DNA from 3 places in the Cupriavidus sp. GW823-FHT07B10 genome. Region 2 is predicted to be linked to each of the others. Evidence: predicted binding sites of a transcription regulator. Region 2 holds the regulator's gene; each other region holds the start of a gene.

Region 1 (9,396 bases), on a different contig from region 2:
GCGGCCCGGGAACGCGCTGGCCGAACCCGCCTTGCGCCGATGCCTGTCACAAAACAGGACAGCTGCGGACACAAGCAGCGGGCCGGTGCTCAACCATGGGACAGTCGTTCGCAGCGCACCGCACAAGGCACGGCCTGGCTGCAGCGTCCGGCAGTGCGTCCGGCGCGGCCAGGCAACGGCTGGCATGGAGCGCGGCCTGATGCTGCGCTGCACATGGTATCGGCCTTGCTCTGTTCACCTGCATCAACACTCTGCCTGGTGCTTAGCCATGTTCCGCCGCCTTGGTCGCTGCCTTGCCTGCCTGCTGTTGCCGTGCCTCGGCCTGGTCCATGCGGGCGCAGCGCTGGCCGAGGGCGCGCACGGGTATCCGTCGCGGCCGATCACGCTGGTGGTGCCATGGCCAGCGGGCGGCGCCACCGATATCTCCATGCGCATCCTGGCGGAGCTGGCCGGGCGCGAGCTGGGGCAGCCGGTCGTGGTGGAGAACCGGCCGGGCGCCGGCGGCACGCTGGTGGGCGGCTTGCTTGCCGCGGCGCGGCCGGACGGCTACACCATCGGCCAGCTGCCGCTGACGGTATATCGCTTCCCGCATCAGCAGAAGACCGCCTGGCAGCCGCTGCGCGACATCCAGCCGGTGCTGATGATCTCGGGCTATACCTTCGGCATCGTGGTGCCCGCAGACAGCCCGTTACGCTCGCTGCGCGACCTGGTCGCCTGGGGCCGCGCGCATCCGGGCGAGCTGACCGTGGGCTCCACCGGCATCGGCACCACCGCCCATCTGGCGATGGAGGACGTGCTCGGGCGCAGCGGCGTGCGCTATATCCACGTGCCGTATCACGGCACCGCTGACCAGATGCTGGCCGTGGCCAACGGTTCGCTGATGGCGGGGGTCAATTCCACCGGCTTCGCGCCTTTCGTCGAGACCGGCAAGCTGCGCTTGCTGGCCGTGTTCAGCGCGCAGCGCTCACCGCGCTGGCCCGAGGTGCCGACGGTAAGCGAGCTGGGCTTTGCCGATGCGGTTCATAACTCGCCCTACGGCATCGGCGTGCCGCGCGGCACCGATCCGGCAATCGTCCGCCGCCTGCATGACGCATTCCGTGCCGCGATGCAGCAGCCGCGCCACCTTGCGGAACTGGCCAGGTACGACCAGGAGCTGACCTACCTGAATACCGCGCAATACGATGACTTCCTGCGCCATGCGTGGGAGACCGAGCGGAGCTTTGCCGAGCGCGTGGGCACCGCGCGGCCCAGGGGGCAGCTGTGATGGCCATGCAAGCGCCGCCGGCGCTGTGCTGCGATGCCGTGCGCAAGGCCTTTGGCAGCCGCGTGGCCCTGGATGGGGTCTCGCTCAGCGTGCGGCGCGGCGAGTTCGTGGCACTGCTCGGCCCCAACGGGGCGGGCAAGACGACGCTGTTCCAGATCCTCAGCGGCCTGTTCGTGGCCGATACCGGGCAGGTCACGGTCATGGGCAGCGACATGCGGCGCGATCCGGTGCGCGCGCTGGCGCGGCTGGGCATCGTGTTCCAGCAGCCGGCCATCGACCTGGACCTGCCGGTGCTGGCCAACCTGCGCTTTCACGCGGACCTGCACGGGCTGCCGCGCGGCGTGGCGGCGCTGCGCATCGCCCGGCTGCTCGATGACTTCGGGCTGGCGGCGCGTGCGCGCGCACCGGTGCGCGAGCTTTCGGGCGGCAACCGGCGCAAGGTGGAACTGGCGCGCGCGCTGCTGCATGAACCGGCCATGCTGCTGCTGGACGAGCCGACGGTGGGGCTGGACCCGGCCTCGCGCGCGCAACTGGTGGCCGATGCGCGGCGCCTGACGGCGCGGGCGCAGGCCGGCGTGCTGTGGGCCACCCACCTGGTGCAGGAGGTGGAGCACGCCGACCGCGTGATCGTGCTGGACCGCGGCACGGTGCGTTTCGACGGCACCCCGGCCGCACTGCGCGGCGCCGCTGCGTGCGACACCCTGGAGGGCGCTTTCCTGGCCATGACGCCGCGGGCCCCTGTCACTGACCCGGCCGCGAGGCGCGTACCCGCATGAACAAGATGCCATCTCCCCGCTGGTTTGCCGGCGCCTTGCTGCTGGTCACGACGCTGCTGGTTGCCGCCGGCCTGGCCGAAGGCGCGCAGGGCGGGGCCGCGCGACCCGCCGGCCAGGCTGGCAACCAGGTCTTTGTCTCGAGCGAGAAGGACGATGCCCTCGCCGTCTTCGATGCCCGCAGCCGGCAGCTGGTCGCGGTATGGCGGCAGTGCAAGCGCCCGCGCCACCTGCAACTGTCGCCCGACCGGACGCGCCTGTACGTGGCCTGCAGCGACGACAACCGGGTGGATGTGGTCGACGTGGCCAGCCGCAAGACCGTGGCATCGCTGCCGGTGGGGGACGATCCGGAGTTGTTCGATCTCAGCCAGGACGGCCGCACGCTCTATGTCTCGAATGAAGAGGACGGGCTGCTGTCGGCCTACGACACGGCGTCGGGCAAGCGCGTGTTCGCGGTCAGGGTGGGCGAGGAGCCGGAGGGCGTCAAGGTCAGCGCCGACGGCAGGCATGTGTACGTGACCTCGGAGGTGGCCAACCTGGTCCATGTCATCGACGTGGCCTCGCGCAAGGTGATCCGCAATATCCAGGTCGGCAACCGGCCGCGGCGGCTGCTGCTGGTGCGCGACGGCAAGGAGCTGTGGGTATCCAACGAGCTCTCGGCCAGCGTCAGCGTGATCCGTACCGATACCTTCGAGGTGGCCCAGACCATCGCCTTCGCGCCGCGGGGCTTTCGCGCCGAGGACGTGACCCCGGTGGGCATGGCGGCCAGCGGCGACGGCACGCGCGCCTATATCGGGCTCGGCCGCGCCAACCATGTCGCGGTGGTCGAGGTGGCGTCGCGCCGGGTGCAGGACTATGTGCTGGTCGGCCGCCGCGCATGGGGGCTGGCGCTGAGCCGCGACAACGCGCGGCTTTATGTCGCCAACGGCCTGTCCGACGATGTCAGCGTGGTGGACACCGCCAGCCGCAAGGCGGTGGCCACGCTCAAGGCGGGCCGGGTGCCGCATTCGGTGGCGATCGATGACTGAGCGCTCGCGTGCGTGGTGGCAGTGGTGGCGTGCCGGGCTGGGCGCCGTGGCGCTGGCGTGGCTGCCTGCCGCGGTGCACGCTGCCGAGGTGCGCGTGGCGGTCGTGTCGCAGGCCGACGACGCGCGCTATGCGCCCCGGCGCCTGGCGCAGCGCTATCCCGGCCAGCCGCAGGGCCGTGCGCTCGACGGCGCCCAGGTGGCGGCCGCCGAAGCGCGCGTGGCGCTCGGGGCCGCGGGCCAGTCGCTCAGGCTGGAAGCACAGGAAGCCCGCACTGAAGCCGAGGTGGCCCCGCTGGTCGCGGCGCTGGCGCGGCAGGGCACGCGCTATATCCTGCTGGACCTGCCGCCGGCATCGGTCAGGGCGGCCACGGGCGCGGTCAAGCCGGGCGAGGCCTTGTTGTTCAACGTGTCGGCCGACGACGACGCGTTGCGCGGCGCCGGCTGCGCGCCGGTGCTGCTGCACACGCTGCCCAGCCTGCGCATGCGCGCGGATGCGCTGATGCAGTACCTGGCACTGCGCAAATGGCGCCGCGCCCTGCTGCTGAGCGGCCCGTCCGCGGCCGATGCGGCGCAGCGCGACGCGCTGGTGGCGTCGGCGCGGCGCTTTGGCATTGCCTGGTCGGCGCAGCGCGCCTTCCGGCTGTCCAACGACCCGCGTGAGCGCGACCAGGCCAACCTCGGCCTGCTGACCGGCGGCGTGGACTATGACGTGGTGGTGGTGGCCGATGCCGACGGCGAGTTCGCCCGCGGCGTGCCCTACGCCACGCTGCTGCCGCGCCCGGTGGTGGGCGCCGGCGGGCTGGGCGCGCAGGCGTGGCACTGGGCCTGGGAGCGCAATGGCGGGCCGCAGCTCAACCGGCGCTTCATGCGCGCGGCGGGCCGTCCGATGACCGGCTACGACTGGGCTGCCTGGGTGGCGGTCAAGGCCATTGCCGAGAGCGTGGCGCGCCTGCCCGGGGCCGGGTTTGCCGGACAGGCGCAGGCGCTTGCCGCCGGGCAGGTGGTGGTGGACGGCTTCAAGGGGCCGCCGCTGTCGTTCCGCCGCTGGGACCGCCAGCTGCGCCAGCCGGTGTTGCTGGCCCACCCCGACGGCGTGGCCGGCATGGCCCCGGTGGAAGGCGTGTTGCATCCGAAGAACAACCTCGACACCCTGGGCGCCGATGAAGCCGACACGGCGTGCCGGGCCCCATCCGCGTAGCGCACCCATGGCCTCCATCCTGATCCATCGCTGGCGCGCGCTGCGCGCGGTTTGCGGGCGCGAGCTGCGCAAGTACCTGCGCCAGCCCGGGCGCCTGCTGTCGTCGCTGGTGCGCCCGCTGCTGTGGCTGCTGGTGTTTGCCGCGGGCTTCCAGAACGCGCTGGGCGTCGCCATTGCGCCGCCCTACGACACCTACATCGAATACAAGGTCTACGTGGCGCCCGGACTGCTGGGCATGATCGCGCTGTTCAACGGCATGCAGTCGTCGCTGGCCATGGTGTACGACCGCGAGATGGGCGTGATGCGGCTGCTGCTGACCGCGCCGCTGCCGCGGGGCTGGCTGCTGGCTTGCAAGCTGGCGGCGGGTACGGTGCTGTCGCTGCTGCAGATGGCCGCGTTCCTGCTGGTGGCGATGGCCTTCGGCATCCGCTTCGAGTCCCTGCACCTGCTGGCGGCGACGGGCGCCATGGCGCTGGCCGCGCTGATGCTGGGTGCGCTGGGCCTGCTGCTGTCGGTCCATGTGCGCCAGCTCGAGAACTTTGCCGGCACCATGAACTTCGTGATCTTCCCGATGTTCTTCATCAGCTCGGCGCTGTATCCACTGTGGAAGCTGCAGGAGTCGGGCGCGGAGCTGGTGTACCAGCTGGCCCGCTTCAATCCCTTCACCCACGCGGTCGAGGCGATCCGCTTTGCGCTGTACGGGCAGGTGGCGCCGCTGAGCCTGGCGGTGGTGGCGGGCAGCGCGGTGGTGTTCTTCGCGCTGGCGCTGCAGGGCTACGACCCGCAGCGCGGCATGGCGCGCCGGGGGCAGCAGGCATGAGGCGCCGGACGCGGGGCATGCTCCTGCTGATGGCGGCCGCACTGGGCCTGGCCAGTGCGGCGGTAGCGGCTGCCGGGGCAGCGGGCGCCGTCATCGCGCACAGCGATCCGCTGCAGTCGCCGCAATGGGCCTGGATCCACAAGGAGCTGCTGCAGTCTGGCCCGGTGGTGTTCGACAGCCGCGTCAGGGTGACCGGGCCGGCGTTTGCGGAAGACCCCATGCGCGTGCCGATCGCCTTCGATGCCTCGGCGCTGGGCGAAGTGGATCGCATCGTGGTGGCGGTCGACCGCAACCCGATCCGCGAGGTGCTGGCGTTCGAACCGCTGCGGGTGCGCCCGTCGCTGTCGTTCCGCTTCAAGCTGGAACAGGCTTCGCCGGTGCGGGTGGCGGCGCGCACGCGCGATGGCACCTGGCATGTCGGCAGCGTGCTGGTCGATGCCGGCGGCGGGGGCTGTACGGTGCCCGGCGCCACCCGCCGCGACGGCAGCTGGAGCCGCACGCTCAATCGCGTGGACGCGCGTGTGTTCCCGGGCTTCGGCGGGGCCGCGGCACGCGTGCGGCTGCGCGTGATGCATCCGATGGATACCGGACTGGCAGCGGGCATCCCGGCGTTCCACATCGAGACCCTGGTTCTTGCCGACGCGGCCCGGCAGCCGCTGCTGCGCCTGACGCTGCATGAGCCGGTTGCCGAGAATCCGATCTTCTCCTTCGACCTGCGCGATGCCGTGCCGCCGGGCATGACGGTGGCCGGCCACGACAACAACGGCAACCGCATCGCGGCGCGGGTGTCACCATGAAGCGGCGATTGCTACTGTGGTTGCTGCTATGCCTGGCGGGCCAGCCCGTGCCGCCGGCATTCGCCCAGGAGGCTGCGCTGCAGCCTCCTGACTATCGTCTGGCCCCGCGCGAGATCGCCGCGGGCGTGTGGCTGCTGGAAGGCGCCAATGCCGACTTCGCGCCCGGCAACGGCTGCAACATCATCAATACGGCGTTCATCGACACCGGCGACGGCGTAGTGGTCATCAACACCGGCCCGTCGCGGCTGTATGGCGAGCAGCAGCGCAAGGCGATTGCATCGGTCACGGCCGCCCCGGTGCGGCTGGTGCTGAACCTGAACCTGCATCCCGACTATTTCTTCGGCAACCAGGCCTATGCCGATGTGGGCGGCAGCGCCCTGGCCGGCACCATCGACGGGGCGCGGCGCGAGGGCGCCGCTTATGCCGACAACCTCTACCGCCTGTGCGGCGACTGGATGCGCGGCACCGAGCCCGTGCCGGCTGCGCACGCGCTGGCGCCGGGCCGGCTCACGATCGGGCGCCATACGCTGGAGCTGGTGCGCCTGGACGGCCATACCGGCGACGACCTGGTGGTGCTGGACCACAGCGCGGGCGTGGTCTTTGCCGGCGGGCTGGTGTTCCGGCAACGCATTCCGACCACGCCGCACGCGGATATCGGCCGCTGGCTGGCCAGCCTGGGCCGGCTGCAGGCGCTGCTGGCCGACAGCGGGGCGCGCGTGCTGGTCCCCAGCCACGGGCCAGTGCCTGCGGCCGGCGGCGGCGCTGAGGCCATCGCGCAGACGCGCGGCTACCTGCAATGGCTGGACACGCGCCTGCGCGAGGCCGCGGCGCAGGGGCGCGACCTGGCCGAGGTCATGGCGATGCCGGTGCCGCAGCCCTACGCGCACTGGGCCGCGATGCCCGCGGAGTACCTGCGCAACGTCGGCCATCTCTACCCGGCGCGTGAAGAAGCCGCGCTTGGCCACTGACGCCGGCCAGCCGAGGCGGGCTGTTCAGTTCTGGAGCAACTGCAACGCAGTGTTGCGCGCTGGCACGGCCGTCATCACGCAACCGGGCCGCAACCGGCGTGCTGGTGCGGGGATGCGACTGGCATGGGAATTGCCAAAGGCGTGTCTGGTGGGTGGCGCAGTGGCGCACCTGGGAAACCCAAAACAAGAGAGGAGATGGCAATGAGGACGTTACGAGTAGTGATGGCGGTTGCGGCTGCCGCGGCCAGTCTGGCCGCGCAGGCGGCTGTGACCGATGCCATGATCGAGAACGACGCAAAGAGCCCCGGCGATGTGTTGTCGTGGGGCATGGGCCCGCAAGGCCAGCGCTATTCCACGCTGTCGCGCATCAATACGAAGAACGTCGGGCAGCTGGTGCCGGCGTGGTCGTTCTCGTTTGGCGGCGAGAAGCAGCGCGGGCAGGAATCGCAGCCGCTGATCCATGACGGCAAGATGTTCGTGACGGCCTCGTATTCGCGCATCTATGCGCTGGACCTGAAGACCGGGCGCAAGCTCTGGAAGTATGAGCACCGGCTGCCCGAAGGCATCATGCCGTGCTGCGACGTGGTGAACCGCGGTGCGGCACTCTACGACAACCTGGTGATCTTCGGCACGCTCGATGCGCAGCTGGTGGCGCTGGACCAGAAGACCGGCAAGGTGGTGTGGAAGGAGAAGCTGGAGGACTACGCCGCCGGCTATTCGTACACGGCGGCGCCCATGATCGTCAAGGGCATGGTGCTGACCGGCATCTCGGGCGGCGAGTTCGGCGTGGTGGGCCGGGTCGACGCACGCGATGCCAAGACCGGGCAGCTGGTGTGGTCGCGGCCGGTGGTCGAAGGCCATATGGGCTACAAGTACGACAAGGACGGCAACAAGACCGAGAACGGCGTGACCGGCACCGCCAACGCAAGCTGGCCGGGCGAGACCTGGAAGACCGGCGGCGCCGCCACCTGGCTGGGCGGCACCTACGATCCGGCCACCGGGCTGGTGTACTTCGGCACCGGCAATCCGGGGCCGTGGAACAGCCATATCCGCAAGGGCGACAACCTCTACTCGGCCTCGACGGTGGCGCTGGATCCCGCCACCGGCAAGATCGCCTGGCACTACCAGAACACCCCGAACGACGGCTGGGATTTCGATGGCGTCAATGAGTTCGTGACCTTCGACCTGGACGGCAAGCGCATGGGCGGCAAGGCCGACCGCAATGGCTTCTTCTACGTCAACGACGCGGCCAGCGGCAAGCTGGTCAACGCCTTCCCCTTCGTCAGGAAGATCACCTGGGCCACCGGCATCGACCTGAAGAGCGGCCGCCCCAACTACATCGCCGAAGGCCGCCCCGGCGACCCCGCCGCCGGCAGCGACGAGAAGAAGGGCAAGTCCGTGTTTGCCGCGCCGGGCTTCCTTGGCGGCAAGAACCAGCAGCCGATGGCCTACAGCCCGCAGACCGGCCTGTTCTACGTGCCCGCCAACGAGTGGGGCATGGATATCTGGAACGAGCCCATCAGCTACAAGAAGGGCGCTGCCTTCCTGGGCGCGGGTTTCACCATCCGTCCGCTGAACGAGGACTATATCGGCACGCTGCGGGCCATCAACCCCAAGAGCGGCAAGATCATGTGGGAGGTCAAGAACAGCGCGCCGCTGTGGGGCGGGGTGATGACCACCGCCGGCGGGCTGGTGTTCTGGGGCACGCCGGAAGGCTACCTGAAGGCGGCCGACGCCAGGACCGGCAAGGAGCTGTGGCAGTTCCAGACCGGCAGCGGCGTGGTGGCGCCCCCGGTCACCTGGGAAGAGAACGGCGAGCAGTACGTGGCGGTGGTGTCCGGCTGGGGCGGCGCGGTGCCGCTGTGGGGCGGCGAGGTGGCCAAGCGCGTGAACTTCCTGGAGCAGGGCGGCTCGGTGTGGGTGTTCAAGCTGCACAAGAGCTGAGCTGGCGGGAGATGACACTGCCAGGCGCCCGCATCGCATCATGGGTGCGATGCGGGCGCCGGGCGCGGGTGCAACAGGATGAAACGGGACTCAGGTATGAAGAAGGAATGGATGGCGCTGGCGGTGGCTTCGGCGCTGCTGCCGGGCGCGGCGCTGGCCGGCACGGCCGCCGACATGCAGGCCCTGGCCGACAAGAGCGGCTGCTTTTCCTGCCATGGCATGCAGTCAAAGCTGGTGGGCCCGGGGTTTGCCGAGGTGGCTGCCAAGTACAAGGGCGACAGCCAGGCGGCGGAGCGGCTGGCAAAGAAGATCCGCGAAGGCGGCAAGGGCGCGTGGGGGCGGATTCCGATGCCGCCGCATGGCAGCCTTGCGGAGGACGATGCGAAGAAACTGGCGGAGTGGGTGTTGAGTGCCAGCTGAGGCCGGCGACTGTCTTGACGATGCCGGCATGCCGGCAAGGAACCCCGGCTGGCGCCTGCCATGCCGGGGTTTTTCCTTTCTTAGCGCTGGCCGCTGCTCAGCCGCAGCGAGTTGCCATCGCTGCGAAATACCATCGCTTGCTCGCGCGCCTGCGCCACGGCCAGCCGGCCCTGCAGCACGATCT
Region 2 (9,396 bases):
CTGCGCACCGATCCCGAGGGCTACCAGTTCGCGGTGGCCACCGCCAAGCCGGGCAAGCAGGCCTACATCCGGCAGAAGCGCGAAGGCGTCGACGAATACATCGACGGCTGGGGCGACCGCATCGAGTACGACGGCAAGCAGGAGTACTCCAAGCTGATCGGCAATGCCCGCATGGCGCGCCTGCAGGGCGCCAAGCAGGTCGACGAGATCCGCGGCGCGGTGCTGACCTACGACAGCCGCAAGGAGTTCTACACGGCTGCCGGCGGCGGTAGCGGCGATGCCGCGGCCGCCAATCCGTCCGGCCGCGTGCGCGCGGTGCTGTCGCCGCGCCAGGACCAGAAGGCCGGCGCCACGGGCAGCGGCGGCTCGCCGCTGGACCTGAAGCCGGCGCCCGCGCCTGCCAACAAACCCTGACGCCTGGCGCCGGCTGCGTGCATCGCATGCGGCCGGCGCCAGAAACGCCTGAACGCCAGACTGTGCCAATGACCGATACCGCAACCATCGCCGACAAGCCTTCCGTCGAAGCCTCCACCGTCCTTGCCGGCGGCAGCACGCTGGTCGTGCGCCACCTGAAGAAACGCTATGGCTCGCGCACGGTGGTCAAGGACGTCTCGCTCGACGTGAAGAGCGGCGAGGTGGTCGGCCTGCTCGGGCCCAACGGCGCGGGCAAGACCACCTCCTTCTACATGATCGTGGGCCTGGTGGCGCTGGACGAAGGGGATATCGTGCTCGACGGCGACCACATCAGCGGCCTGCCGATCCACGAGCGCGCGCGCATGGGGCTGTCGTACCTGCCGCAGGAAGCCTCGGTATTCCGCAAGCTCAACGTCGAAGAGAACATCCGCGCGGTGCTGGAGCTGCAGGTGAGCAACGGCAAGCCCCTGCCCAAGGCCGAGATCGAGCGCCGCCTGGATTCGCTGCTCGACGACCTGCAGATCGCGCACCTGCGCAACAACCCGGCGCTGTCGCTGTCGGGCGGCGAGCGCCGCCGCGTGGAAATCGCGCGCGCGCTGGCGTCGTCGCCGCGCTTCATCCTGCTGGACGAACCCTTCGCCGGCGTGGACCCGATCGCCGTGGGCGAGATCCAGCGCATCGTCAGCTTCCTCAAGGCACGCAATATCGGCGTGCTGATCACCGACCACAACGTGCGCGAGACGCTCGGCATCTGCGACCACGCCTACATCATCAGCGAAGGCACGGTGCTGGCCGCGGGCCAGCCCGAGGAAATCATCGCCAATGACGCAGTGCGGCGCGTCTACCTGGGCGAGAACTTCCGCATGTGATGCAGCGGCCTGCCATGGAGCGGCAGGCCTATTCGCGGGCGCACGTGGGCCTGCCACAGCCAGCAGCGATCAGACCGCATAAGCGATAGCAATTTCCGTTCCAACAACGGAAAGATGCGCATAGAATAGGTCGCATGAAACCGTCGCTACAGCTCCGCCTTTCCCAGCATCTGGCCCTGACCCCGCAACTGCAGCAGTCGATCCGGCTGCTGCAGCTTTCCACGCTGGAACTGCAGCAAGAGGTCGAACAGGCACTGACGGAAAACCCTCTGCTCGAACGCGAGAACGACTGGATCGAAAGCCCGCTGCGCGTGGCGGCCGACGGCTCGGTCAACCTGCAGAGCGCACCGGCGCCCGCGCCGGCAGAGCCGCAGGGCAATGGCGAGGCCCGCGCCGACGGCGCGGCTGACGACGACAGCTATGGCGACAGCGGCAACGGCGACGACTATGGCAGCAGCGACTGGAGCCTGGACGACTTTGCCCGCCGCCCCCAGGGCGACGAGGACGAAAAAACGCCGATGCAGCTGCGCGAAGCCGAGCCAACGCTGCGCGAGTACCTGATGGAACAGCTCACGCCGCTGAAGATCTCGGCGCGCGACAAGGGCCTGGCCATCTTCCTGATCGAATCGCTCGACGACGATGGCTACCTGAGCGCATCGCTTGAGGAGATCTGCACGGAGTTGCCGGAAGAACTCGAGTTCGAGATCGAGGAGGTCCACGCCATCCTCACGCTGCTGCAGAGCTTCGACCCGCCCGGCGTGGGCGCGCGCAACGCCGCCGAGTGCCTGGCCCTGCAGTTGCGGCGCCTGACGCACCCGCAGCGCGAACTGGCCCTGAACATCGTGACCAACCACCTGGAGTTGCTCGCAGTACGCGACTACACGCGGCTGAAGAAGGCGCTGCAGGTGGATGAAGCGGCGCTGAAGTCCGCACACGAACTGATCCGCTCGCTGGCGCCCTACCCCGGCCATGCATACAGCCGCCCGGAGGCGGACTTCGTGGTGCCGGACGTGTTCGTGCGCAAGGGTGGCGGCGGCTGGATCGCGCAGCTCAATCCGGATGTGATGCCGAGGCTGCGCATCAATGACATGTATGCGCAAATCCTGCGTGGCGCAAAGGGTGAGTCCGGCACCGCCGGGCTGCAGCAGAAGCTGCAGGAGGCGCGCTGGCTGATCAAGAACATCCAGCAGAGGTTCGACACAATCCTGCGTGTCTCGCAGGCCATTGTCGAGCGTCAAAAGAACTTTTTCAGCCACGGCGAAATCGCCATGCGCCCCTTGGTTTTGCGGGAGATTGCCGATACACTGGGTTTACACGAGTCAACCATCTCCCGGGTGACGACCAATAAATATATGGCAACGCCGATGGGTACTTTCGAACTGAAGTACTTCTTCGGCAGCCACGTGTCCACCGAAACCGGTGGCGCGGCTTCGTCAACGGCCATCCGCGCCTTGATCAAGCAACTGATAGGAGCCGAAGACCCGAGGAATCCCCTTTCCGACAGTCGCATTGCCGAACTGCTGGGCGAACAAGGCTTCGTTGTCGCACGCCGCACCGTTGCCAAGTATCGCGAAGCCCTGAAGATCCCCGCAGTCAATCTCCGCAAGTCTTTGTAGCCGAGCCCACCGCCTGCCTGGTGAGGCTCTTTCAGAAGGAGAAGCGCTATGAACTTCAAGATCAGTGGACACCACCTGGACATCACGCCCCCTCTGCGTGAGTACGTGGAAACGAAGCTGGAGCGAATCGTCAGGCATTTCGATCAAGTCATTGGCGTTAGTGTGCTGCTCTCTGTCGACAACCATAAGGAAAAGGACCGGCGTCAGTACGCGGAAATCAATCTACATCTCAAGGGCAAGGACATCTTTGTCGAAGCGCATCACGAAGACCTGTATGCAGCGATCGACGCACTCGTCGACAAGCTGGACCGTCAGGTGATCCGCTACAAGGATCGCGTGCAAGGCCACGACCGCGAAGCGGTCAAGTACCAGATGGCCGCAGCGCAAATGCAGCAATGACCGTGCCCGGCAGCCCCGCAGCGGGCTGCTGAATCAGGATTGAACAGGCAAGCCGCGCCAAGAAGCGCGGCTTTTTTGCGCCCTCGCGTTCCCGGTTGCCGCCGGCATGCCGCGCCCGCACTGGCGGCGCGGCCCGGCTGTGGCGCCGGAGCCGATGCTTTTCACCCGAATGAGCAAGGGTGTTCGCAAGCGCTGCGCCAAGGTGTATGCTGCGCCATACAAAGAGAGGGAATCCTGGCCGTGCCCCGCACCGGTGCACCGGCTCCCCGCCGCGGAGGCACCATTGCATCACCATGTATCTTTCTGCACCGGCTTGCCCCGTTGCGCTGCACAATGCGGGAGTAGTCGCTGCTCTATAATGGGCCGGACGCCTCCGGCCAGGCCAACGGCAGGCCGGAGCCAGCCCACTGCCCGGCGGAACGGTCCGCCCGCTAACTGAAATCCTGCGCATCGCCCATGAATCGTTTGGCCAAATTGCTGCCACCCGGCAACATCACCCTCGACGTCAGCGTCACCAGCAAGAAGCGTGTGTTCGAGCAGGCCGGGCTCCTCTTCGAGAACAACCATGGTGTGGCGCGCGCCATCGTGACGGACAACCTGTTCGCGCGCGAGTCGCTTGGATCCACCGGCCTGGGCGCCGGCGTGGCAATCCCGCACGGCCGCATCAAGGGCCTGAAGCAGCCGCTGGCCGCGTTCATGCGCCTGGCCGAACCAATTCCGTTCGAATCGCCCGATGGCAAGCCGGTATCGCTGCTGATCTTCCTGCTGGTGCCCGAACAGGCTACGCAGCAGCACCTGGAAATCCTGTCCGAAATCGCGCAACTGCTTTCCGACCGCGACATGCGTGAAGGGCTGGCCACGCTGCCCACGCCCGATGCCGTCCATCAGTTGCTGATCGCATGGCATCCCTGATCCCCTGATCCCTCAAGCGGGCCGGCACCAGACCGGGCAGGCGCCAAGGCGCTTCGCAAACCGCCCCACCAGTCATACCGCATGGAACTCACCGGCGTCACCTCCCAGTCCATCTTCGACGACAACGCAGCCGACATCAAACTCTCGTGGGTGGCCGGCCTGGAAGGTGCGGATCGCGCCTTCGATGTGGAGTTCGCCCGCGAAGCCACCTCCGCCGCCGACCTGGTGGGCCACCTGAACCTGATCCACCCCAACCGCATCCAGGTGCTCGGCAAGCCCGAGATCACTTATTACCAGCGGTTGGACGACGAGACCCGCAAGCGCCAGATGGGCGAGCTGATCCTGCTGGAGCCGCCCTTCCTGGTGATCGCCGACGGCATGGAGCCGCCGCCCGACCTGGAACTGCGCTGCACGCGCTCGTCCACGCCGCTGTTCACCACGCCGGTGTCGTCGGCCGCGGTGATCGACCACCTGCGCCTGTACCTGTCGCGTATCTCCGCGCCGCGCGTGACCATGCACGGGGTATTCCTCGACATCCTGGGCATGGGCGTGCTGATCATGGGCGAATCGGGCCTGGGCAAGAGCGAACTGGGCCTGGAACTGATCTCGCGCGGCCACGGGCTGGTGGCCGATGATGCCGTGGACTTCGTGCGCCTGGGGCCGGATTTCATTGAAGGCCGCTGCCCGCCGCTGCTGCAGAACCTGCTTGAAGTACGCGGTCTGGGCCTGCTCGACATCAAGACCATCTTCGGTGAGACCGCGGTGCGCCGGAAGATGAAGATCAAGCTGGTGGTGCAGTTGGTGCGTCGCAATGACGGCGAGTTCGAGCGGCTGCCGCTCGATTCGCAATACCTCGACGTGCTGGGCCTGCCGATCCACATGGTCAAGATCCAGGTGGCGGCCGGGCGCAACCTGGCCGTGCTGGTCGAGGCCGCGGTGCGCAACACCATCCTGCGCCTGCGCGGCATCGATACGCTGCGCGACTTCATGGACCGGCAGCGCGCCGCGATGCAGGCCGATGCAGTATCGCGCGGCCAGGGCCGCTTGCTCTGAGCGCCGGCGTTTTCATTTGCTTACAACGGCGTTGACGCAGAACGTCAACGTTCTTCAGGCATGCTCCGTTTTGTGCTGTAATGGGCATCGCGCCCGTTACGGAAGCTGCAACGCCGGCAATGGCGCGCGGCCATGAAGTTTTCCACACCCAGGAGAGCAAGCATGAAGAAATTGATCGCGATGTGCGCGCTGGTCACCCCGATGATCGCCGCCAGCGCTTTTGCACAGACCACCGCCACGCCGGCAACCCCCGCGACGCCAGCCAAGCCGGCGGCCACCGCACCGGCAACGCCGGCCATGCCTGCCACGCCCGCCACCCCGGCTACCCCGGACAAGCCCGCAGCCAACGCCCAGCAGGACAAGATGAAGGCCTGCAATACGCAAGCCGCCGGCAAGAAGGGCGACGAACGCAAGGCGTTCATGAAGGAATGCCTGTCCAAGGGCGCGTCCAAGACCCAGCAGGAGAAAATGGCCTCCTGCAGCAAGTCGGGCAAGGGCAAGAAGGGCGACGAATACAAGGCCTACATGAAGGAATGCCTGTCCAAGGCAGCCTGAGCCGCAACCAGCGCCGCAAGCTGACGACAAAAGCATGGCGAACCGCGAGGTTCGCCATGTTTGCTTTTGCGCGTGGTGTCATGACGCCTTCATCACGTGATGCTATGCTTCAGTTGCTATGCGCATCATCCTCATCACCGGCATATCCGGTTCCGGCAAGTCCGTCGCACTGAACGTGCTCGAAGACGCAGGCTACTACTGCGTGGACAACCTGCCGGCTCAGTTCATCCCGGAACTGACCCGCTATCTCGACAGCCAGGGCTATACGCACCTGGGCGTCGCCACTGACATCCGCAGCCGCGAGTCGCTCGACCAGTTGCCCGACACCGTGCGCGCGCTGGCCGCTGAGCACCAGGTCGAGGTGGTGTTCCTGACCGCCAGCACCGACGCACTGGTGCAGCGCTACTCCGAGACGCGCCGCCGCCACCCGCTCTCGGTCCGTACCGACGGCGTGCCGGGCCCGGGCGGTGAACCCGCCTTCAACGACACCGCGCTGATGGAAGCGATCGAGATGGAGCGTGCGCTGCTGAGCCCGCTGGCCGAGGCCGCGCACCGCATCGACACCAGCAATGTGCGCACCAATACGCTGCGCAGCTGGATCAAGGAGCTGATCCGCGACGACAGCCAGCGGCTGACGCTGCTATTCGAGTCGTTCGGCTTCAAGCACGGCGTGCCCAGCGATGCGGACATGGTGTTCGACGTGCGCTCGCTGCCCAACCCCTATTACGACCTGGCCTTGCGCCCGCTGACGGGGCGCGACACGCCGGTGATCGACTTTCTGCAGGCCCAGCCAATGGTGCTGGCGATGGCCGAGGATATCCGCGCCTACGTGGAAAAGTGGCTGCCGAGTTTCATTGCCGACAACCGCAGCTACCTGACCGTGGCGATCGGCTGCACCGGCGGCCAGCATCGCTCGGTCTATATTGCGGAAAGGCTTGCCAACTACTTCCGGGCGCATGGTAATGTGCTGGTGAGACACCGAGAGCTCGCACCGGCGGGCTGACGCAGGCGGGACTGCCCACTGGCATCATTGGCATCTGCGCGCCGCGTTGGCCGGCTGGCCCATTGCTGCGCGATACCCAAGCTGGCACTGCATGTCCTCGACCGACCTCTACCGTCCCACGGCATCAGAAGATCCGCCGCGGACGCTCGACAACCTGCCGCTGTTCCCGTTGCACACCGTGCTGTTTCCCGGTGGACGGCTGCCATTGCGCGTGTTCGAGGCGCGCTATGTCGACATGGTGCGCAACTGCCTGCGCGACAACACTCCCTTCGGCGTTTGCCTGATCGAAAGCGGCGAGGAAGTGGCCCGGCCGGACCAGCCCACCGTGCCGGAACTGATCGGCTGCCTGGCGGAGATCGTCGACTGCAACATGGAACAGCTGGGCGTGCTCTTGATCCGTGCGCGCGGCCGCGAGCGCTTCCATATCGTCAGCCATGACACCCGCGACGACGGCCTGCTGGTTGCGCGCGCCGAGGTGCTTCCTCCCGACATCATCGACTGCAAGCTGGAGCTGCTGGGCGAATGCCTGGATGCGCTGCGGCGCATTGTCACGCGGCTCCATGCCGAGCAACCCGACCGCCTGCCATTCGACGAGCCCTACCTGTGGGACGACCCGAGCTGGGTCGCCAACCGGCTGTGCGAGTTGCTGCCGGTGCCGCTCAAGGCCAAGCAGATGCTGATGGCGTTGCCCGATGCCGGCATGCGCATCGAGATCGTGCACCGCTACATGCGCCAGAACCACATGCTCTAGGCGCTCAGAACAGCCCGCCGCGGGCCTGGTCCTCCAGCAGCCTGCGCACCGGCGCGGGCGTACCCACCGCATCGAGATCGTCAAGCGAGATCCAGCGCTGCGCGGCTTCCGCGGCGCCGTCCTGCGCCATCAGGCTTGCGCCGTCCGCGCTCACATCGACCCGGATGGCACGGATCAGCAGGCGGAAGTGCGTGAACACATGGGTCAGCTCGCCGGTCAGTGCGGCGCGCGCGGGCTTGCCGAAGGCGCGGGCATAGTCGAGCGCCGCCGCCTCGGCGGCTTCCGTGTCGAAGGGCACGCTGTCGACCGGCATCTCCGGCAGGCTCCACAAGCCGCCCCAGATGCCGCTGCCGGGGCGCAGGCGCAGCAGCACTTCGCGCTGGCGCCGCACCAGCAGCATTACCGTGCTGCGCTCGGGGATGGCCGCGCGCGGCTTGGGCGTGGGCAGCACGCCGGTGAGCCCGTCGCGGCGCGCCACACAGTCGGCCGACAGCGGGCACGCACCGGCATCGGCCAGGCAGGCCGGCTTGCCGCGCGAGCACACCGTGGCGCCCAGGTCCATCAGCCCTTGCGTATAGGCGATCATGTCCTCGGCCTGGCGCGGGCCTGCGGCCGGCAAGGCCAGCTCGGCCAGCTGCCACATGCGCGTTTCCACCACGCGCTCGCCCGGATGGCCGTGGATGCCGAAGCAGCGCGCGAACACGCGCTTGACGTTGCCATCCAGGATTGGAGAACGCACGCCGGCGCTGAACGCGGCGATTGCCGCGGCGGTGGAGCGGCCGATGCCGGGCAATGTGGCCAGCACCGCGGGATCGGTCGGGAAACGGCCACCATGCTCGCTCACCACCTGCATAGCGCAGCGGTGCAGGTTGCGTGCGCGCGAGTAATAGCCCAGCCCCGCCCATAGCGCCATGACCTGGTCGGCAGGCGCCGCCGCCAGCGCCTGCACCGTGGGCAGCTGCGAGACAAAGCGCTGGAAGTAGTCGATCACCGCGCTCACCTGGGTCTGCTGCAGCATGATCTCCGACAGCCAGATGCGGTACGGGTCGCGCGTGTTCTGCCACGGCAGGTCGTGCCGGCCATGCTGGCGCTGCCAGTCGACCACGCTGGCGCCGAAGTCGGGCGGCACGCAGATATCGTCGGGGATGGCGGGAACAGCGCGAGGGGCTGGTTTGCGGGGCATCTGGGTGAAACGTTCTGAAGCGCGGGGCGCGCGGCGCACCAAAGGAAAAGGCGCCGCTAAGTGCGGCGCCACATGATATACCGGCTTCAGGATCAGGCCACCGCAAGGCTCGCGCTGTCGGCTGCAGCCGTCGGCCGCAGCAGCCGCTGCGCGTAGCCCTCGATACGGCCGCTGCGCTCGTCCAGGCCGTTGAGCACTTCCTCGAGTTCGGCAATGCGGCTTTCCAGCGTGTCGGTGGCCTCGTGGATGCGCTCGATCGAATCGACGCGCCGGCGCAGCTGCTTCTGGTGCTCGCGCACCTGCGCTTCCAGCGGCGTCATTACCGACTTGAGCCAGACCTCGATATCGCGGTTCAGGTCGCGGAAGTTCTCCAGCACGCGGCTGGCCATGGTGCTGAAGGCGCTCTGGACCAGCTGCGGGCGCGAGCGCGTCAGCATGCTGACCGTGCCGAAGTGCGCATGCACCAGGCGCAGTGTTTCCTCAAGCTCGGCCACGTAGCGCTCGGCAGTGAACTGCATCGGCGCGGGCAGCGTGAAGCCGTGCTCGGCGTTGAAGCGCCGGTACATGCTTTCGATCAGCTGGTGCAGCTGGCCGATCTTGTTGTCGGCATCGGTCACCAGCCTGGTCAGCTGCGCAAACAG
Region 3 (9,396 bases), on a different contig from region 2:
TGCATCGGGCGCGACCACCAGCGTGCCGGTGGCGGCAATGCCGGAGCGCGCCACGGTGAAGCCGGCATCGATGGTGTCGAACAGCTCCGCCTTCCACGCTTCGATCGGGCGGTCGTAGCCGATGGCTTCGATGTGGGCCGGCAAGGCGGCCGCCAGTGCGGCACCGGCCTGGCTGGCGGGATCAAGCAGCAGGCGCTTCACGCCGGCATTGGCCAGCTCAGTGGCCAGCAATGCCGGCCAGGCCGCTTCGCTGGCGCACCAGACCTCGGCATGCAGCCCTTGCAGTGCCGCCTGCATCGCGCCGGCCAGTTCGCCAACGGCTGGCGTGCCATGGCGGCGTGCCTCGAAATGGCCGTCGATGCGGCGGTCGAGTTCCGCGGTGCCTGGGGACGGTGCAGGCGCGGCGGCGCGCAGCCGGCCGAGCATGCGTTCGCGGGCGCCGGGCGTGCTCATGCGGCACCTCCGCTACGGCGCCACAGGAAGGTGGCCAGGTGCTCCACCTGCAGCGGGGCGCGGTCATGCGCCGCGGTATGGCCGATATTGAGCAGGCAGCCGCAGTCGGCCGAGACCAGCCGGTCGCAGCCGGTGGCGCAGGCCGAGGCCACCTTGTCGCGCACCATGGCGCCGGAGATATCGGGATGCTTGAGCGAGAAGGTGCCGCCGAAGCCGCAGCATTCTGATTCGCGTTCATGCTCCACGCGGGTCACGCCCGGCAGCGCGTCGACCAGGGCCACGCCGTGCTGGCGCGTACCCATTTCTCGACGGGCGCCGCACGAGGTATGCAGCACGATGCGCTCCTGCGCCTGGCCCGCCGCTGCGGCATCGCCAAAGTCCACCTTCAGCACATGCAGCAGGAATTCGCCCAGTTCATAGATGCGTCCGGCCAGTTCCAGTGCCTTGGGGCCGGCCACCGGATCGTCGGCAAAGAGCTGCCGCCAGTGGTGGCGCATCATGCCCGCGCATGAGCCCGATGGCACGATCACCGGCCAGGGCTGGCTGAACAGGTCGAGTTGGGCGCGCGCCACCGCACGGGCCGCGTCGGGGTTGCCGCTGCTGTAGGCGGGCTGGCCGCAGCAACTCTGGCCGCGCGGGAAGTGCACGGTGAGCCCTTCGCGTTCAAGCAACCGCACGGCGTCGAGGCCGGCCTGCGGCACGAACATGTCGACCAGGCAGGTGGCAAACAGGTAGGCCTGCGTGGGGGCAGGGCCGGTGGGGTACTGACGATCCTTCATGTCTCGCTCCGGACGTGCTGGGGTCGCACGTTTCGGCGCATAATTCCCGCTTCCGCGCGGCGGTACAAATTGGTTGGACCAATCTGCCCGACGACGCGCGCAAGCTCAGGAGCGAGGACACACGGCATGACGGCAGCGGCAGCAAGGCACGGGCGCACCCGCGGACGCGTGGAGTCGGTCATGCGCCGGATCGAGACCGCGCTGCTCGACGGCACTTGGCCGCCCGGCACGCGGCTGCCGGCCGAGCGGGTGCTGGCCGGGCAATACGAGGTGGCGCGCAACACCGTGCGCGAGGCGATCCAGCGCCTGGCCGCGCGCGGCCTGCTGCAGAGCCGGCGCGGTGCCGGGGTCTACGCCACCGACCAGCTGCGCGCCGGCATTGCCTCGCCCTGGGGCCAGCTGGTGGCCGACCACCCCGCGCTGCGCGACGACATCCTGGAGTTCCGCCGCGTGCTGGAGGGCGCGACCGCGTATTTTGCGGCGCTGCGCGCGGATGCCGCTGACGTGAAGCGGATCCGCGCCCTGATGGCCGAGCTGGAACGCGCGCGCGCCGCCGACGACAAGCAGGCAGAGGCCGATGCCGATGCGCAGCTGCACGACGCCATTGCCCAGGCCTCGCACAACACCATGTTCCTGCACCTGCATACCAGCGTGATCGGCATGCTGCGCGAGCACATCACCATCAATGGCACCGGCCTGCGCGAACAGGACGACGGCGCGTCAGACCTGTTGCTGCTGCAGCATCGCACGCTGTGCGATGCGATTTGCGCGCGCCGCCCGGAAGAGGCGCGCACCGCCATGCAGACCCATATCGACTTCGTGCGCAGCCGGGTGGAGCAGGACGGCGCCTGAGCAGGCATTGGTCCTACCACCGCCGCGGCGAGCCGGCTGCGGCACTCAGATCAGTCCGGCGCCGGCCAGCTCCCGCTTCAGGTAGGCATAGAAGATAGGTCCGGCGATCACGCCCGGGATGCCGAACAGCGTTTCCATCAACAGCATCACCATCAGCAGTTCCCACGCCGCGGCCTGGATGCGCGCACCGATGATGCGCGCGTTCAGGAAGTACTCCAGCTTGTGGATCACCACCAGGAACACCAGCGACGCCACCGCGATCGGCAGCGACACCGACAGCGAGGCCACCACGATGGCCGTATTGGAAATCAGGTTGCCCAGCACCGGCAGCAGCCCGGCAACGAAGGTGATCACCACCAGCGTCTTGGTCAGCGGCAGGTGCACACCAAAGAGCGGCAGCATCAGCAGCAGGTAGATCGCCGTCAGCACGGTGTTGATGGTGGAGATCTGGATCTGCGCGAAGATGAACTGCGAGAACGCCTGCTGCAGCGTGCGTGCGCGCGCCACCAGCGCCGCGGCCAGCGGCCGGCGATTGGGCCGAACCACCGCGCGGTACAGCGCCACCATCGCGCCGATCACCAGCCCGATCAGGATATGCACCAGCGTGCGCAGCACCTCGGCGCCCAGCTTCTGCGCCATCGCGGCATGCTCGCGCAGCGTCTCGATCAGCGTGTTGGCCAGCTCGTCCACGCCCTTGGGCAGCGCATCGCTAAGCCACGGCGGCATCTGCCCGCGCGAGCGGTCGATGATGTCGGCCACATGGTTGAGCAGCCCGTCCAGGGTATTGCCTTCGCCACTGACAAAGCGCACCAGCAGCCAGCCCGCCAGCGTCAGCCCCAGCAGGATCAGCGCCGACAGGATGGCCACGGCCAGGGCGTCGTGGCGCTGGTGCAGGCGCTGCAGGCGCGGCGCCAGCACGTCCACCAGCGAGTACAGCAGCAGGCCGGACAGCAATGCCGCCACCAGGTTGGCGTGGAGCACGGTCCACAGCGCCAGGGCGGTCAGCAGGTAGGCGACGGTGCCGACGCTGTACCACGCGGCCGGCAGCAGGCGCGGGGTGGCGGTCGGGTCTGGGTCTTTCATCGGGGTCTCCGGCATGCAATTTGCTCAAAATTTATTCTGGATTCTCGCCGATCCAGATGTTGTTCCTGAGTCAGGCCGTGTGCGCTGAGGCGATGTTGGCATCACGGCACACGCAAAGGCTGTCTATATTAGGGGGAATCGCGCCCGGCAAGGCGCCCGGCGCACCGCTGTCATCGTTTTCTCCAGAGTCCAGGAACGGAACGCATGGCCTACACCCACACCATCGGTACCCACCGCCACGTCTTTGCCGACCTGCGCACGCTACTGGCCCGGGCCAGCCCGGCGCGTTCCGGCGACGCGCTGGCGGGCGTTGCCGCGGCCAGCGAGCAGGAGCGGATGGCCGCGCGGCTGGCGCTGGCCGAGGTGCCGCTCAAGCAGTTCCTGACCGAGGCGCTGGTGCCGTACGAGGACGACGAGGTCACGCGCCTGATCCTGGACCGGCACGATGGCGCGGCCTTTGCCGCCATCGGCGCCACTACCGTGGGCGACCTGCGCAACTGGCTGCTGCTGCATGAAACCGACAGCGCCATGCTGGCGCGGGTGGCGCCGGGCATCACCCCGGAGATGGCCGCCGCGGTCAGCAAGCTGATGCGCAACCAGGACCTGGTGGCGGTGGCGCGCAAGTGCCAGGTGGTGACGCGCTTTCGCAGCACGGTGGGGCTGCCGGGCCGGCTCTCGGTGCGGCTGCAGCCCAACCACCCGACCGACGATCCCAAGGGCATTGCCGCGTCGATCATCGACGGGCTGCTCTATGGCTGCGGCGATGCCACCATCGGCGTCAACCCGGCTTCGGACAACCTGGGCGCCATTGTCTCGCTGCTGCGCATGATCGACGAGCTGCGCAGCCGCTTCGACATCCCCACGCAATCCTGCGTGCTGACCCACGTCACCAATACCCTGCGCGCGATCGGGCAGGGCGCGCCGGTGGATCTGGTGTTCCAGTCGGTGGCCGGCAGCGAGCGCGCCAATGCGGCCTTCGGCATCAGCCTGGCGCTGCTGGCCGAGGCGCACGACGCCGCGCAGGCGCTGGCGCGCGGCACCGTTGGCGACAACCTGATGTACTTCGAGACCGGGCAGGGCAGCGCGCTGTCGGCCAATGCGCACCACGGCGTCGACCAGCAGACCATGGAGGCGCGCGCCTACGCGGTGGCGCGCGCGTTCGCGCCGCTGCTGGTCAATACGGTGGTGGGCTTTATCGGTCCCGAATACCTGTACGACGGCAAGCAGATCATCCGCGCCGGTCTGGAAGACCACTTCTGCGGCAAGCTGATGGGGGTGCCGATGGGCTGCGACGTCTGCTACACCAACCATGCCGAGGCCGACCAGGACGACATGGACACGCTGCTGACGCTGTTCGGCGTGGCCGGAATCAATTTCATCATGGGCGTGCCCGGCGCCGACGACATCATGCTCAACTACCAGAGCACTTCGTTCCACGATGCGCTGTACCTGCGCGAGGTGCTGGGGCTGCGCCCCGCGCCGGAGTTCGAGGCCTGGCTGCAGCGCATGGGCATTGCCGATGCCAGCGGCAGGCTGCTCGAGCCCGCCGCGCGCCAGCCGCTGCTGCAGATGGCCCACAGCCTGTAAGGTACAGCCGATGACGGCCAGACGCCCGCCTCCCGCCGATTCTGCCAACACCGATGCCGATCCCTGGCAACGCCTGCGCCAGTTCACGCGCGCGCGTGTAGCGCTGGGCCGTACCGGCCACAGCCAGACCACCGATGCGGTGCTGGCCTTCGGGCTGGCCCATGCGCAGGCGCGCGATGCGGTGCACCTGCCGCTGGACGTGGGCGCGGTCACCGCGGCGCTGGATGCGGCGGGGGTGCCGAACCTTGCCGTGCACAGCGCCGCGCCGGACCGCGCGCACTACCTGCGGCGCCCAGACCTGGGCCGGCGCCTGGACGATGCCAGCCGCGCGCGGCTGGCCGCGGCACGCCCTGGCGAGGCGCCCGATGTGGTGTTCGTGGTTGCCGACGGTCTGTCCGCGCTGGCCACGCAGACGCACGCGCTGCCGTTGCTCGATGCCACCCGCCCGCGCCTGCCGCTGACATGGCGCATCGGCCCGGTGGTGGTGGCCGAGCAGTCGCGCGTGGCGTTGGGCGACGAGATCGGCGAGCTGCTGGGCGCGCGCCAGGTGGTGATGCTGATCGGCGAACGGCCGGGCCTGAGTTCGCCCGACAGCCTTGGCATCTACCTGACCCATGCGCCGCGCACGGGCCGCACCGATGCCGAGCGCAACTGCATCTCCAACGTGCGCCCCGAAGGCCTGCCGTATGCGCAGGCCGCCGACCGGCTGGCCTTCCTGCTGCGCGGCGCGGCGGCTTTGGGCCGCTCGGGCGTGGACCTGAAGGACGACAGCGTGCCGGCGTTGCCTGAAGGCTGAAGCGTCTCCCTCGCTCACCCGCCCGCCAGCAGCAAAACGGCCACCACGCGGGTTAGCAACCCGCGTGGCGGCCGTCCAGTGGCCAATAAAAGGCGCCGCTTACATCATGCGGCGCGAAAACTGCCCGTGCCCAGCGTCCGACATCAACTTCGAGAACTGCTCGCCGCTCATGTGCACCAGTTCCTGGTGGTCGCCGCCTTCGAAATACACGTCGGGCTGCGCCATCAGGCTGTCGTCCACATAGGTCTGCATGCCGTAGGCCATCGCCACCGGCGGGATCGCGCCGAGGTCGCAATCCTTGAAGATCTCGCGGATCTCGTCCTCATGCGCCAGCACCAGGTTGCGCCCGGTCTGTTCGCAGATGGCGGCCATGTGCAGATGGTGGCTTGAAGGAATCACGGCAGCCACATAGCCGCGGTCATCCTCCAGCAACAGCGTCTTGGCCAGCCGGTCCCCGGGAACATGCGCTGCCTCGGCAGTGGCCATGCTGCTGAGGGTATAAGGGTGGCGGATGATGTCGTACTGGGTGTTCTTGCTGCTCAGGCAGCTTGCAAGCGTGCTAGCCAGGGCCATGGTAGCTCCTCAGGTGCGGATGCGCCGACGGTTATCCTTGTGCTCCTACTATAGTCCGTGGCGACCGCTGCCGGAGGCACCGCTAGCGGTGCAGCCGCGGCCACACTGCCTGCAGTTCGGTCTTCAGGAAGTTCAGCAGGTAGCGCGTCGCCAGCGTCTGGTAGCGGTTGGGCATGGTCAGCATGTAGAGCTTGCTGCCGAACACGCTGATGCGGTAGTCGCACAGCAGCGGCACCAGGGCGCCGCTGTCCAGTTCCGCGCCGATCGCATAGATCGGGAAGATGCCGATGCCCAGGCCCGCCAGCACCGCCTCTTTCAGGAAGGCAAAGTTCTCGGAGGTGAGCGTTGGCTCCAGCACCACCTGCTCACGGATCTCACCGCCGTCGCCGCCGCCACTGTGCCGGATGCCCGTTGCCTTGAGCTTCTGCCCCTCGGGCGACGCGCACACGAACGCATGCCCCTGCAGCTCGGACAGCGCTTGCGGCGCCAGGTGGCCGGCCAGGTAGGCTGGCGACGCGCACACGATCCAGTCGACTTCGCCGATCTCGGTGGCGACCACTGAATCCGGCGGGGTGGAGATGATGCGCAGGGCCACTTCGACGTCCTCGGACACCAGGTTGTGCACACGGTTGTCGAAGACCACGTCGAGCGTGATGTCGGGATAGCGCTGCTTGAACAGCACCAGCAGCGGCGACAGCAGTGAATGGCCCAGGCCAGTAGGCACCGAGAGCCGCACATGGCCCTTCAGGCTCTTGCCCATATTGCTGATCAGCGCATTGGCGGCGGCTACCTCGCCCAGGATGTTGCGGCCGTGCTCGTACAAGCCGGCACCGACCGGAGTCGGCTCGACATGGCGCGTGGTCCGGCGCAGCAGCTGCACGCCCAGCTCTTCTTCGAGCGCCTTGAGCCGGTAGCTGACATTGGCGCGCGTCATCTTGAGCTTGCGCGCGGCCGCGCTCAGGTTGCCCGCATCGACGATGTCGACGAACAGGCGCAGGGCGTTCAGGTCCATGGGGTGATCAACGAAAGAGGGGGGCGATTACGGCCCCCGTATATTGCCATGCTCTTGGCGGCGTCCCGCGGCATAGCACCGCGGGGTGCGCATCAATGCTCGTGATGCAGGTATCTGGTCTGGCGCGGCATTGCTGCAGGATCACCACCACCAGCACCGCCAGCAACTGGCCGCCGATCAGCGTGGGGGAAGGCCGGGCGGAAGCCCGCCGGTCTGGGGCGTGAACTGGCGCGCACGGCGGCGCATTTGCCATCGAAGCGTAGCCGATCCGCCGGACCTGCCCACCCCTTGATCGTGCTGCGATGCAGCATGGACCGGCCGGGTCGACGCAGCCATCGGGGTTTGCGCGCGATTGTCCATGTGGCTGGACACTGAATCTGGCTGCGGCCCGTCTGGCGCCCAAACGCAACAGGGTATTGCGTGCGCTGCGGCTTGCACTGTGCGCGGGGATGGGCAATGATGCGAGCCGGACCTTCAACTGGCCTACTGCGCCCCCCGTTTGCCATGCACCGCTCGTTGCGTCGATGGCTGTGCCTGCCTTTGCTCTTTGCCGGCGCCAGCGCCCCTGCCCAGGACCTGGTCGAATGCAAGCGGATCGAGCACGACCAGCTGATCACCGCCTCGCAGGAAACGCTGCTGTTCCTGCGCTGCCGTGCGCGCCAGGTCGCGTATGAAGCGCCGCGCCTGAAGGGTGTTTCGCAGCGCGTAAAGGACGACCTGGTGTTCGCCTGCCTGGACCAGGCCGACGCCGTAGAGCACCAGCTGCGCGTGCGCCACGGCTACTCGCGCGACACGCTGGCGCGCCAGCGCTGCGAACTATCCTTGCCGGCGCCCGGGGGCTGACTTCTGCCCCGGCGGGCAACGGCTCAGGCAAAGCCCCCGTTCACCCGCACCACCTGCGCATTGATCCACGCCCCATCCGGCCCGGCCAGGAACGACACTGCCGCGGCAATGTCCTCGGGCGTGCCCAGCCGCTCCAGCGGCGCCACTTTGGACAGCTGCGCCACCTGCTCTTCCGATTTGCCATCGAGGAACAGCTCGGTCGCGACCGGCCCCGGCGCCACCGCGTTGGCGGTGATGCCGCGCCCGCGCAGCTCGTTGGCCAGGACCCGCACCAGCCCTTCCACGCCTGCCTTGGCCGCGATATAGGGACCGTAACCGGGCAAGGAACGCGCGATCACGCTGGTCGACAGCGCGATGATGCGTCCGCCCTGGCCCAGCCGTGCGGCGGCCTCGCCCAGCACCAGGAAAGCGCCGCGCAGGTTGGTGGCGATGGTCTGGTCGAAGGCGTCCAGGCTGGCGGGCGCGACCGACGCCATCTGCATGATGCCGGCGCTGTTGACGACCACGTCGAGCCGGCCGAAGGCCTGCTGCGCGGTGTCGAACAGGCGTGCCACGTCTGGCGCCTGCGCCACATCGCCCTGGATGGCGATGGCATTGCTGCCGGCCTCGCGCGCCGCCGCCACCGTCTCTTCGGCCCGGGCGGCGCTGCCGGCGTAGCCAATGGCCACGTCGAAGCCGTCGGCGGCCAGCCGCAGCGCGATGGCGCGGCCGATGCCGCGGGAGGCGCCGGTGACGAGCGCGGCGCGGCGGGAGATAGCTGGGGTGGAGGTCATGGCAGTTTCCTTGGGAGCAAAGGGAAGATGACCTCATGTTGGATGTTGGCTGTCTTTGGATAAATGTGTGGAAATCAAATTGATTAGACGGAATTTATCAACAATATCGGGCGTGCCGCATAGGCCGCACCGCATGCACATCCCGGAAATCCCGCGCTGGCGTTGCAGGCTCCGCCTGCGCCGCCCCCAAGCATGCGTTAAGATTCTTCCTTTCCAGCCGTCTTTGGCGCTGCATCCTGCCGCTGTATCCCGCGTTTCGCCATGAGCAACCTGAACCAGCAATCCATCCTCTCCGTCCATCACTGGACCGACACCCTTTTCAGCTTTACCTGCACGCGCGACCCTGGTTTTCGCTTTGAAAATGGCCAGTTCGCCATGGTCGGGCTGGAGGTGAACGGTCGCCCGCTGCTGCGCGCCTACAGCATTGCCAGTGCCAACTATGAGGAAACGCTGGAATTCTTCAGCATCAAGGTGCCCGACGGCCCGCTGACCTCGCGCCTGCAGCACCTGCGCGAGGGCGACCAGATCTTCGTCGGCAAGAAGCCGACCGGCACGCTGCTGGTGGACAACCTGCTGCCCGGCAAGACGCTGTGGCTGCTGGCCACCGGCACCGGCCTGGCGCCGTTCCTGTCGATCATCCGCGAT

The links. The regulator sigma-54, encoded in region 2, starts transcription at its own class of promoters, with help from an activator protein. The targets are predictions, from matches to a motif close to TGGCANGNAANCTGCTTT.
Region 1: the regulator sigma-54 is predicted to act here: its motif matches at 6,968-6,985, upstream of AC1Q6V_RS13835 (PQQ-dependent methanol/ethanol family dehydrogenase).
Region 3: the regulator sigma-54 is predicted to act here: its motif matches at 3,177-3,194, upstream of AC1Q6V_RS09225 (ethanolamine ammonia-lyase subunit EutB).

What each region holds. Positions count from the first base shown of each region.
Region 1 covers NZ_JBXAGS010000005.1:319,597-328,992, reverse strand. Annotated here, with positions in the region: gene AC1Q6V_RS13870 (tripartite tricarboxylate transporter substrate binding protein) at 269-1,264, shown strand; gene AC1Q6V_RS13865 (ABC transporter ATP-binding protein) at 1,264-2,040, shown strand; gene AC1Q6V_RS13860 (PQQ-dependent catabolism-associated beta-propeller protein) at 2,037-3,065, shown strand; gene AC1Q6V_RS13855 (type 1 periplasmic-binding domain-containing protein) at 3,058-4,263, shown strand; gene AC1Q6V_RS13850 (ABC transporter permease) at 4,271-5,083, shown strand; gene AC1Q6V_RS13845 (quinoprotein dehydrogenase-associated SoxYZ-like carrier) at 5,101-5,880, shown strand; gene AC1Q6V_RS13840 (quinoprotein relay system zinc metallohydrolase 1) at 5,877-6,848, shown strand; gene AC1Q6V_RS13835 (PQQ-dependent methanol/ethanol family dehydrogenase) at 7,050-8,792, shown strand; gene AC1Q6V_RS13830 (c-type cytochrome) at 8,889-9,212, shown strand; gene pqqE (pyrroloquinoline quinone biosynthesis protein PqqE) at 9,293-9,396, opposite strand, start outside.
Region 2 covers NZ_JBXAGS010000001.1:369,785-379,180, reverse strand. Annotated here, with positions in the region: gene lptA (lipopolysaccharide transport periplasmic protein LptA) at 1-414, shown strand, start outside; gene lptB (LPS export ABC transporter ATP-binding protein) at 483-1,283, shown strand; gene AC1Q6V_RS01890 (RNA polymerase factor sigma-54) at 1,418-2,899, shown strand; gene hpf (ribosome hibernation-promoting factor, HPF/YfiA family) at 2,948-3,298, shown strand; gene ptsN (PTS IIA-like nitrogen regulatory protein PtsN) at 3,755-4,210, shown strand; gene hprK (HPr(Ser) kinase/phosphatase) at 4,292-5,263, shown strand; gene AC1Q6V_RS01870 (PsiF family protein) at 5,426-5,818, shown strand; gene rapZ (RNase adapter RapZ) at 5,937-6,821, shown strand; gene AC1Q6V_RS01860 (LON peptidase substrate-binding domain-containing protein) at 6,913-7,572, shown strand; gene mutY (A/G-specific adenine glycosylase) at 7,577-8,755, opposite strand; gene AC1Q6V_RS01850 (dynamin family protein) at 8,848-9,396, opposite strand, start outside.
Region 3 covers NZ_JBXAGS010000003.1:311,249-320,644, reverse strand. Annotated here, with positions in the region: gene AC1Q6V_RS09245 (LutC/YkgG family protein) at 1-453, opposite strand, end outside; gene AC1Q6V_RS09240 ((Fe-S)-binding protein) at 450-1,232, opposite strand; gene AC1Q6V_RS09235 (FadR/GntR family transcriptional regulator) at 1,359-2,084, shown strand; gene AC1Q6V_RS09230 (AI-2E family transporter) at 2,130-3,167, opposite strand; gene AC1Q6V_RS09225 (ethanolamine ammonia-lyase subunit EutB) at 3,372-4,754, shown strand; gene eutC (ethanolamine ammonia-lyase subunit EutC) at 4,765-5,550, shown strand; gene AC1Q6V_RS09215 (aminoacyl-tRNA deacylase) at 5,650-6,123, opposite strand; gene AC1Q6V_RS09210 (LysR family transcriptional regulator) at 6,206-7,135, opposite strand; gene AC1Q6V_RS09205 (hypothetical protein) at 7,640-7,978, shown strand; gene AC1Q6V_RS09200 (SDR family oxidoreductase) at 8,002-8,751, opposite strand; gene AC1Q6V_RS09195 (ferredoxin--NADP reductase) at 9,013-9,396, shown strand, end outside.